3 regions of the Neobacillus sp. Fa239 genome follow, and region 1 is predicted to be linked to each of the others. Evidence: predicted binding sites of a transcription regulator. Region 1 holds the regulator's gene; each other region holds the start of a gene.
What was found. The regulator Rex, encoded in region 1, represses fermentation and respiration genes when NADH is low (regulators of the CRP and FNR family bind a similar motif). The targets are predictions, from matches to a motif close to TTGTGAAATATTTCACAA.
Positions count from the first base shown of each region.

Region 1 (3,125 bases):
TTCCCCGATCGTAACATGTTTCCCACGAACAATTTGTGCCTTTGTATTTTCGATGTCAATTTTATCCCCTTCAATTAATTCCGTTTCTAACTGTGTATTGAAGAATGGCTTGAATAATGTACCGATTAATGACCCTTTATGCTGCTTAACGGTTATCGTTTGGCCGCCAATTTCTTTAGCCCTGCAATCTCCATAAATCTGCACATCAATTAGATCCGCATTTAAAAGCCCGCCAATGGTAAAGCGATATTTTGCTTTAAACTTCTCAGCTTCGCAATCTTCTCCTACTTTTAAGATGCCGTGAATGATGACTTCTTCCCCTTTTAATTTTCCGCCAACAGTAGCATGACCGGAAACCTTTAAATGTTCCACTTGAACGTTTTGGTCGATTTTAGCCGACCCATCCACAGTCATCTTCTGACTTTCGATACTCGCATGGAACTTTGCATTACCATTGATCTTCATCTTTTCTGACTTTACATTCCCCTTGATGACCCCTGAACCATTGCAATCAAATAGGCTGCATTCAACATCACTATTGATTGTTCCTCTTCCGTTTAACGTTACATCATGGAATTGTCCGCCGTTCGAGGCCCCTATTCCATTAATAACCAGATCTCCTCTATTTTTTACTTCCATTTTCATTCTCCTTTATAGTAATTTCGATTTAATTTCTTCGATACACGCCATCAGAGAAAGCTGAGCAACCATTTTTGTTCCCCGCTCTAAATGGAAACCCTCTGCGTTTAGCAATAAAAGACAAGAAGAGACACCCAGCTTTCTCGTAATCACCAATTCTCCGCTTTTTTGCTTAAGCTCCTGACGATGATCAATGAGCAGCTGCAGCAGCATGGTCCCCTCATCCAAATTGATTTCCCCTGATTGTAGAAGCTTTTCTAGAACAAATAATTCAAGCATTCTTGAAAAATTGAAATTCAAACTGCCTTTTTCCTGCTCTAAATAAAAATTGGCGACTGTTGTCGAAACAATGTTACGTTTTATTAATTCATCCTTCGATAAATTTAAGTCGGTTACGCTTGGGGAAAACATGTTTGCCAGCTCATCCAAGGATAAGTTTTCTTTCATCGTTTGAATTTTATTAATTCGATCTAACATCTTTTCTTTTGGAAAAAAAGTTTCTTGGCCGGTAAAGGTCGATTTCCGAACAAACCACTCCTCAGGGATTAGATCCTTTCGTTTCCATCTATATAACTGTCCATATGATATTCCGGCCAAATCTAATAATTCCTTTTTCGATATTAACTCCTCGCTCATATTGATAACCCCTTTCATAAAATCAATGTAACATAACACTGTTACGTTGTAAAGACAGGAATAAAATCCCTTAATCAATAAAAAAAGCCTTTCTACTTTTCGTAGAAAGGCCTCTTTCTTTACAATTCATCCATTTCTATTGTCGGATAATGCTTTAAAAAATAAACGAGCGATTGCAGCTCCACTGCCAAGTCAATGTGATGAACTCTAATGGATGATGGGACATTTAACCTTGCAGGAGTAAAATTCAAGATCGCTTTGACATTGGCTTTGACAAGCTTATCGGTAATCATTTGGGCCACTGGAGCAGGAACGGTCAGAATCGCCACTTGAATCTGTTCTTTCATGATTTGCTCTTCTAAATCATCCATGTGGTAGACTGGCACATCCCCAATCGTTGTGCCCATTTTATTTGGGTCGACATCAAAGGCGCACTGAATCTTCGTATTATTATTTTTTAAAAAATTATAATTTAAAAATGCTGTACCAAGATTACCTACACCAATTAACGCTACCTTTGTTAATTCATCTTGATCGAGTGTTTTCCGAAAAAAGGTTAACAGGTAGTTGACATTATACCCGTACCCTTTTTTTCCTAAAGCCCCGAAATACGAAAAATCCCTGCGAATCGTTGCCGAGTCTACTTTCACTGCCTCGCTTAATTCCGCTGATGAAACTCTTTGTTTCCCGGAAGCACTCAGATTTTGTAAAAATCGATAATATAATGGAAGTCGTTTTGCTGTCGCCTGTGGAATTTTCATTGTATCATTCGTCATGTTCTCCTACACCCCCATGAATGGATTTGTATCCTTTAATTCCTTTTAAAATCACCATGTTTACCGCCCGTTTTCTCTACTAGATAAGTCGGGCCGATCACCATGCCTTTATCCACTGCTTTACACATATCATAAACGGTTAACGCACATACAGTCGCAGCTGATAGCGCTTCCATTTCCACACCGGTACTGCCCTTTGTTTTCACAACAGCCTCAATGTTTAACTTATACAGCTCCTCTTGGTCCCTGCTCCAAGAGAATGAGACATTAATACCTGTCAAAGGAATGGGATGGCACATCGGAATCAAATCCCATGTTTTTTTCGCGGCCATAACGGCTGCTACCTGAGCAACGGCTAAAACATCGCCTTTTTTCATTTGATTATTCGTAATTCTATCATAAATTTCTTTATTGACAGTGATGCTTGAATGGGCCAATGCTGTACGTGCCGTTTCCGGCTTATCACTTACATCAACCATTTTCGCCCTGCCCTCTTCATTAAAATGAGTAAATTCAGCCATAAAAAAAATCCTCCTATCAAATCATACACTATTTTTTCGTTCATGTGTGTGAAACTTTGAGCGAATTAAGACAAATTTACAGTAATTTCTTATTCCCTAGTCGAATTATCGCACTTATTGCCGATATAAGGGGAATAAGGTACACTATTTTTAAGTAATAGAGGTGAATAGAATGATTTTATTACAGGTTAATCAACTAGCAAAATATTATGGCGCTGACCTTATTTTATCGAATATAAAACTTGAATTACAAACCCGGGACCGCGTTGCCCTTGTAGGAAGGAACGGTGCCGGAAAATCCACCCTTTTGAAAATGATTGCCGGATTCATATCGCACGACAGCGGTGAGATCATCAAGCCGAAAGATGTAACAATCGGCTATCTGGCCCAAAATACCGGATTAGAATCGAATTTGTCGATTTGGGATGAAATGTTGACCGTGTTTGAAGACCTTAGAGCGATGGAAAAATCGCTTCGGAGGCTTGAAGAACAAATGGCGGACCCGGAAATTAGCAGCTACGATAGAATATTAAAGGAATATGACCAGCTCCAA
Region 1 is NZ_AP041611.1:9,876-13,000, reverse strand. Features, by position in the region: gene ACZ5XR_RS00070 (cytoplasmic protein) at 1-639, opposite strand, end outside; gene ACZ5XR_RS00065 (YhbD family protein) at 652-1,275, opposite strand; gene ACZ5XR_RS00060 (redox-sensing transcriptional repressor Rex) at 1,395-2,051, opposite strand; gene moaC (cyclic pyranopterin monophosphate synthase MoaC) at 2,087-2,572, opposite strand; gene ACZ5XR_RS00050 (ABC-F family ATP-binding cassette domain-containing protein) at 2,745-3,125, shown strand, end outside.

Region 2 (3,125 bases), 330 kb from region 1:
AAGGCAAGCTTGCCGTCGCTTTAGAAATCAGCCCGACCCCATTCGAATAAAGAACGGAAAGGAGAATGTCTTATGGAAAAAGAACGTAAGCTGTTGGTTGTCTTTCCCCATCCCGATGACGAAGCATTTGGTGTGTCGGGGACGATTGCCACACATGTTCAGAATGGAACCCCTGTTACCTATGCCTGCCTGACGCTTGGTGAAATGGGCAGAAACATGGGCAATCCCCCATTTACCAACAGGGAGAACCTGCCGAAAATTAGAAAACAAGAACTAAAAAACGCCGCGGCCGTCTTGGGCATCCAGGATTTACGAATGATGGGATTCCGCGATAAAACGATCGAATTTGAAGACGATGAAAAACTGACGAATGTCATTTCATCCTTAATTGATGAGTTACATCCTTCGCTTATTATCACGTTTTATCCAGGCTACTCCGTGCATCCAGACCATGAGGCAACCGGTGCGGCCGTCATTCGCGCTGTCGAAAAGCTTCCTGAGGCCGCACGGCCAAAACTGCACTGCGTCGCCTTCTCAAATAATTGTGTCGAAGAGCTTGGCGAACCGGATATCATCAACAACATCAATGCGGTAGCTGAAAAAAAGCTAGCTGCCATTCAAGCCCATCGCTCCCAAACCGAGCAAATGATCGGCAACATGTCCGAAAAACTGGCCAACAAAGATCCGCAAGTCATGAACTGGATCAACAACGAGCGCTTCTGGACCTACAAATTCAACTAGCCCTTCACCGTGAAGGGCTTCATTTTTTTATAAAAAGGAACCTTTGCTACTGTCCCCGACTCTATAATCTCCCTAAACTAGACTTACACACCCAACTAAAATCTACAATTCCGGATGCAGCAGCGTGCAAAATCTGCACCAATCAAGAACGATAATCTTCCGTGATTTCATTTCAATCATTTCCTGCTTTTTTAATGTGGAGAAAACGCGGCTGACACTTTCGCGTGTGGTTCCTACGACCGTCGCAAACTCTTGAACTGTTAAGGGGATTTCAATATTCCAGCGGTTCACGCCCGTATTAAACTTTTTCCCGAGCCGTTCTAATTGCTTTATGGTTTTCGCGTACACATCAAGCAGCGCCACGTCCCTTAAAGTGGACGTCATTTCCCGCAAATTATCGCTCATGTAGCGGATCATTTGAATCGAGAGCTCGGGGTTTTCATATAAATCCCGCTCAAGCTCATGTTTATCTAAAAACAGCAGGCGGCCATCCTCAAGCATCGTTGCTGTGGCCGGATAGCACTCTTCACGTTTGGTGAACAAGCAGGCCTCCGCAAAAATATCTCCTTTTTGTTTGATGCAGACAATGACCTCATTTCCGTTCTCATCCTGTTTGGTCAGCTTTACGGCACCGCTGTGAATGAAGAAAACACCTCTGGCCGCATCATTTTCCGTAATGATCCTTGTTCCTTTTTTATACGAAAATGATTGGATTCGTTTTTCAACAACCTTTAGAGACTGCGGCGATAAATCTTTAAAAATATCGATTTTTCGCAAAAGCTCCTCCGTTTTGACGTTATGAACTACCGTTAAGTACGGGTCTTTTAAACAATCAATTCGAATCATCCTTATTCCACCATCCTTTTCAAAGTTATTGGTAATACCATTGTAAACAACATCCTAATAAGAAGAAGTGACGAGATTCACAAAACGTTCAATTTTTCAAAGCCCTGCTATAGCAAGGCTTTGAAAGCCATTTCACATAACGTTCAAAATCCCAAAATTCAGTGTGACGTACGTCACATGATTGCCATTCAATACAAATTACGATGAAGATGTTCATTAGAGATAAAAGGAGGGAAAAAAGTGAAAAAGGCATTAATCAGTTTTGTTATTTTTGCAGTACTCGGATTTGGTCTTGGCTACCTTGTGTTTGAAGTGATGATGGGCGATTCAGGAAAGTCTCAAGCTGCTGCTACGCAAACGCAAACAACAGATACCTCTTCCACTAAGGCTCAAAGTGCTGATACATCTAAACCAGCTGCGACAACGGTTTCGGCTAATCAAGATAACATCATCGTAAAAAGAGGATGCATCAGCTGTCACTCCGTGAGTGCCTTAAATATACATGGGGGTCAAGTTGGTCCGGACCTGTCACATGCCTATGTTGAAGTAAAAGATAAACACGGTATTCCGATTGAACAATTCCTAACCAAACCAAACTCTGCTGTTATGTCAGGTGTACTTGGAAGCAGACCATTAACCAACGGAGAGCGTAAGCAGGTTATAGCATTACTGAAGAAAGCATCTGAAACGAAATAAAAAAGGTGGTGCAAACGAATGAAGAAATGGATTCCAATCGCTTCGGGTTTTGCTGCTGGATTCTTGGCCGCAACGATCTCCTATGCTAACTTCTCTTCGGGAACAAATACCGCAGCAGTAAGCAGCACCAATAAAAGCGATGCAGAAAAAGTTTATGTCCCATTTGGGAAAAAAGATGATTATTACTTAATCGATTCCGGCGGTCACTCTGGTCAGTTATTTGTATACGGTGTGCCATCGATGCGTGAAATTCGTACGATACCGGTCTTCTCACCGGATCCGGCAACAGGATACGGCTTTGATTCCAGAACCAAAAAAATGCTTGGCGGCTATACATGGGGAGATCTTCACCATCCAGCCCTTTCCGAAACAAACGGTGATTACGATGGTAAGTTCCTGTTTGCCACAGACGTAGGAAACAGCCGTGCAGCGGCCATCGATTTAAGCACTTGGACAACAAGAGACATTATCAAGGTTCCGAATACAGCCGGTCCGCACTGTGCGGCCTTCGTTACGCAAAACACAGAGTACATGTTCCTACCAACTCGCTTTGCGGTTCCGCTAGGACAGAAATATGAATCGCTTGATAATTATCATTCCAAATACCGCGGCGTCATGAGCGCGTTAACGTTTGACCAGAAGAAGGAAAAGTTAAATATCGCTTATCAGGTTGCCCTTCCACCATGGTCCTATGACTTATCCGACGCTGGTAAGAAAAGCTCCGGCGATTGGGCTGTTTTAACCACTTATAATACAGAAGAAGCAACAACAACAGAGGAAATCAATGCATCACAGGCAGACCGTGACTACATCGTTCTTTTCAACTGGAAAGAGCTTGCGCA
Region 2 is NZ_AP041611.1:5,387,552-5,390,676, forward strand. Features, by position in the region: gene ACZ5XR_RS26635 (YojF family protein) at 1-50, shown strand, start outside; gene bshB2 (bacillithiol biosynthesis deacetylase BshB2) at 73-741, shown strand; gene ACZ5XR_RS26645 (Crp/Fnr family transcriptional regulator) at 844-1,587, opposite strand; gene ACZ5XR_RS26650 (cytochrome C) at 1,828-2,283, shown strand; gene nosZ (Sec-dependent nitrous-oxide reductase) at 2,302-3,125, shown strand, end outside.
Region 2: ACZ5XR_RS26650 (cytochrome C) is a predicted target of Rex. The motif match lies at 1,653-1,670, and genes of this name have one in related genera.

Region 3 (3,125 bases), 2.3 Mb from region 1:
ACCACATGATCTCCTGGCTTCAAGTCTGTGACACCTTCCCCTACTTCGACAACGACGCCCGCAGCTTCATGCCCCAATGCCATTGGCATGGGACGTGGACGGCTTCCGTTAATGACTGAAAGATCCGAATGGCAAAGACCCGCCGCCTTAATTTGCACTAACACTTCACCGCGTTCAGGAGGATCCAATTCCAGTGTTTCGATTTTGATAGGTTTACTTTCTGCATAAGGCGCAGGCAGGCCCAATTCATGAAGTACTGCTGCTCGTATTTTCATTGCTCATTCTCCTTTTATTCGTAATATCCCTCGGTGGATTTGATAAACTCGGCAAATTGCTTCGAATCGTGGCCAAACCAGACCTCTGAATTCGTTTCTTTTGCCAGGCGGCGAATTCTGTCAACGGTTTTTGCGTATCCGACTGAATCATAGATAATTCCAGGAGGCTTAATAGGTGGTCCAAAGCTTTCAGCGGTATAGATCGTGTCTGAAGCTAAAATAATTCCACCCTTCTCAGGCAAATCAATATGTAGTCCAAGCATTCCCCAGGCATGACCGCTTCCGAAGTTTAGGACGCGAATCCCAGAAGCTAGTTCAAGGAAATCTTCATCCCGCTTGACGGTTTGCCACTGCAGGTGGTTTTTAATCCAGGCATCAATATCTCCCCAAATGTATGCGCCTTCTTTTTTATGTTGGGCATAGGATTGAAGCGTGCCATTAAACTCATCTTCATGCACAATGATCGTTGCGTTTGTAAACATCTCCAAACAGCCGGCATGGTCTAGATGAAGATGGGAAGCAACGACATATTTAATATCCTCCGGACGAACCCTCAGTTGTTCAAGACGATGATGAAGATAGCACTCTTCGCCAGCCTTCCATGGAAAAGCTTTTTGGGTTGATTCTGTCCATCGGCCCTCTGCCCCCATGGAATTAGGGTTACATGCAGTATCAAATAAAATTTTTCCTTCCGGATGATCAATCAATACTGTGTAGATTGGGAATTCTACCATTTCAGATGGCATTGTTGGATTGTCTGTCGTCGCTGGATTATGCATCGCAATCATCCAGTTTTTATCCATGCTCATTCTTCCATTATCCATCACATAGAGCTTCGGTTTTGGTGTTATAATATTTGCCATGATAAGCCTCCTTGTTTTTTTATTCAACTAAAATTAACCACGCATATATTAATTGCAAGATTCATGCCAACTTTCAAAATGCCATTTTGACGCTAATTTACGAGTTTTTAATATTTGGAATCGGTGAATTTTTTCACCATTCATAGTTCGTAAGGGTTTACAAAAACGCGATATAACTTCATACTAGTAAGGTGGTGAAAAAATTCAGCAAAATAAGAAGTTTTCACCACCCACATGTTACAAAAGGGTGGAAATTTATGATTGAAATGTTGAATAATAAACAAATGTTGGCCATTCTTGAATTCTCAACGGATGGAATTTATGCTGTAGATTGTCATGGAATCACTATTTTCGTTAATCAGGCTTATGAACAGATCACCGGTTTCTCTCGTGAACATCTCGTTGGAAGGCATATGAAAGATTTAATTCAAGAAGGATATATCGATCAATCTGCTTCTCTTCAGGTCTTACGCGATAAGAAAAAGATCTCTCTATTGCAAACCATCGCACATACAAAAGAAGTAATTGTAACAGGAAATCCTGTTTTTGCTGAAGATGGAACCATTGAAATGGTCGTAACTAGTGTAAGAGATGTTACCAAACTGAATTCATTGCAAAAGGATCTAAGCAAAGCCAATACTTTTTCAAGAATGCAAAACTATCGATTTACCTTTACAACGGATGAAGAAGAAAATAGATTCCTATTCCGTGATATCCAAATGAAAAAAATTTATGAAAAAGTAACCCAAATTGCTCCATTCCCCACTAGTGTTTTGTTAACCGGCCCTTCTGGAGCAGGAAAAGAGGTGATTGCCAACCTGATTCACGATTTCAGCGATCGGAAGGATAAACCATTTATTAAAGTGAATTGTGGAGCTATCCCTGAGACACTTTTAGAGTCTGAATTTTTCGGTTATGAGTCGGGTGCCTTCACAGGAGCACGTCGTGAAGGAAAACTCGGGTTGTTGGAATTGGCCAATAATGGGACCATTATGCTTGACGAAATTGGAGAGATGCCCGTCCAGCTGCAAGTCAAGCTTCTGCGCGCGCTGCAAGAAAAGAAGATACGGAGAATCGGAGGAACAGCAGACATTTCGGTAAATATTCGTGTGATTAGTGCCACCAATCAGGATATCGTGACCTTAACCAAACAAGGGAAATTTAGGGAAGACCTTTACTACAGGATTTCGGTGATTGAACTGCGGATCCCTCCCTTATGCGAGCGTAAGGAAGATATTGAGCTGCTTACTGATCATTATTTTGATTTATATTGTCAACGGTACAAAATTCAAAAGGTCTTGACACCTGAAGCCAAGTGTTGTCTCATCCAGTATCAATGGCCTGGAAATGTACGGGAACTGAAAAATATTATGGAGAACCTTGTTACTTCCGTACTTGAGCCAACGATTGAACCCTATCATTTACCCTATCAGTTTCAACAAATAGACAATGAACCGATATCGAATTTAAAAAGCAGATTAGAACATCTGGAAAAACGAATCGTAAATGAGGCGATTGCCAATCATTCATCGTTGCGCCAGGCCGCCAAATCACTGGGAATTGATCACACCACATTAGTGAAAAAGCTGCAGCGGTGGAAGCGAGATGGGTAGCCATTAGTGGTATATTAATCTTACCCATACAGCCACCGGATAGAAAGGTGCTAATCGGATCTTAAAAATGGGATTGCTACCGTGATCCCGTTTATTTGTTATTAAGCTAACTGAATGGCTCCAATGGATATTATTTTTGTCGAAAATTTGTTATAATAAAGTGTTTTTAACATTATTGAGGGGGAACGGTATTTTTATGTCAGTTGAAGTTGGCAGCAAGGTACAAGGTAAAGTAACAGGCATCACTAATTTTGGAGCATTCGTAGAATTACCGGATGGAGCAACAGGTCTAGTGCATATCAGTGAAGTTGCGGATAGCTATGTAAAAGATGTGAATGACCATCTCAAGATAGGCGATCAGGTTGAGGTAAAAG
Region 3 is NZ_AP041611.1:3,441,455-3,444,579, forward strand. Features, by position in the region: gene ACZ5XR_RS16720 (zinc-dependent alcohol dehydrogenase family protein) at 1-275, opposite strand, end outside; gene ahlS (AhlS family quorum-quenching N-acyl homoserine lactonase) at 290-1,138, opposite strand; gene ACZ5XR_RS16730 (sigma-54 interaction domain-containing protein) at 1,396-2,751, shown strand; gene ACZ5XR_RS16735 (S1 domain-containing RNA-binding protein) at 2,948-3,125, shown strand, end outside.
Region 3: ahlS (AhlS family quorum-quenching N-acyl homoserine lactonase) is a predicted target of Rex. The motif match lies at 1,260-1,277, and genes of this name have one in related genera.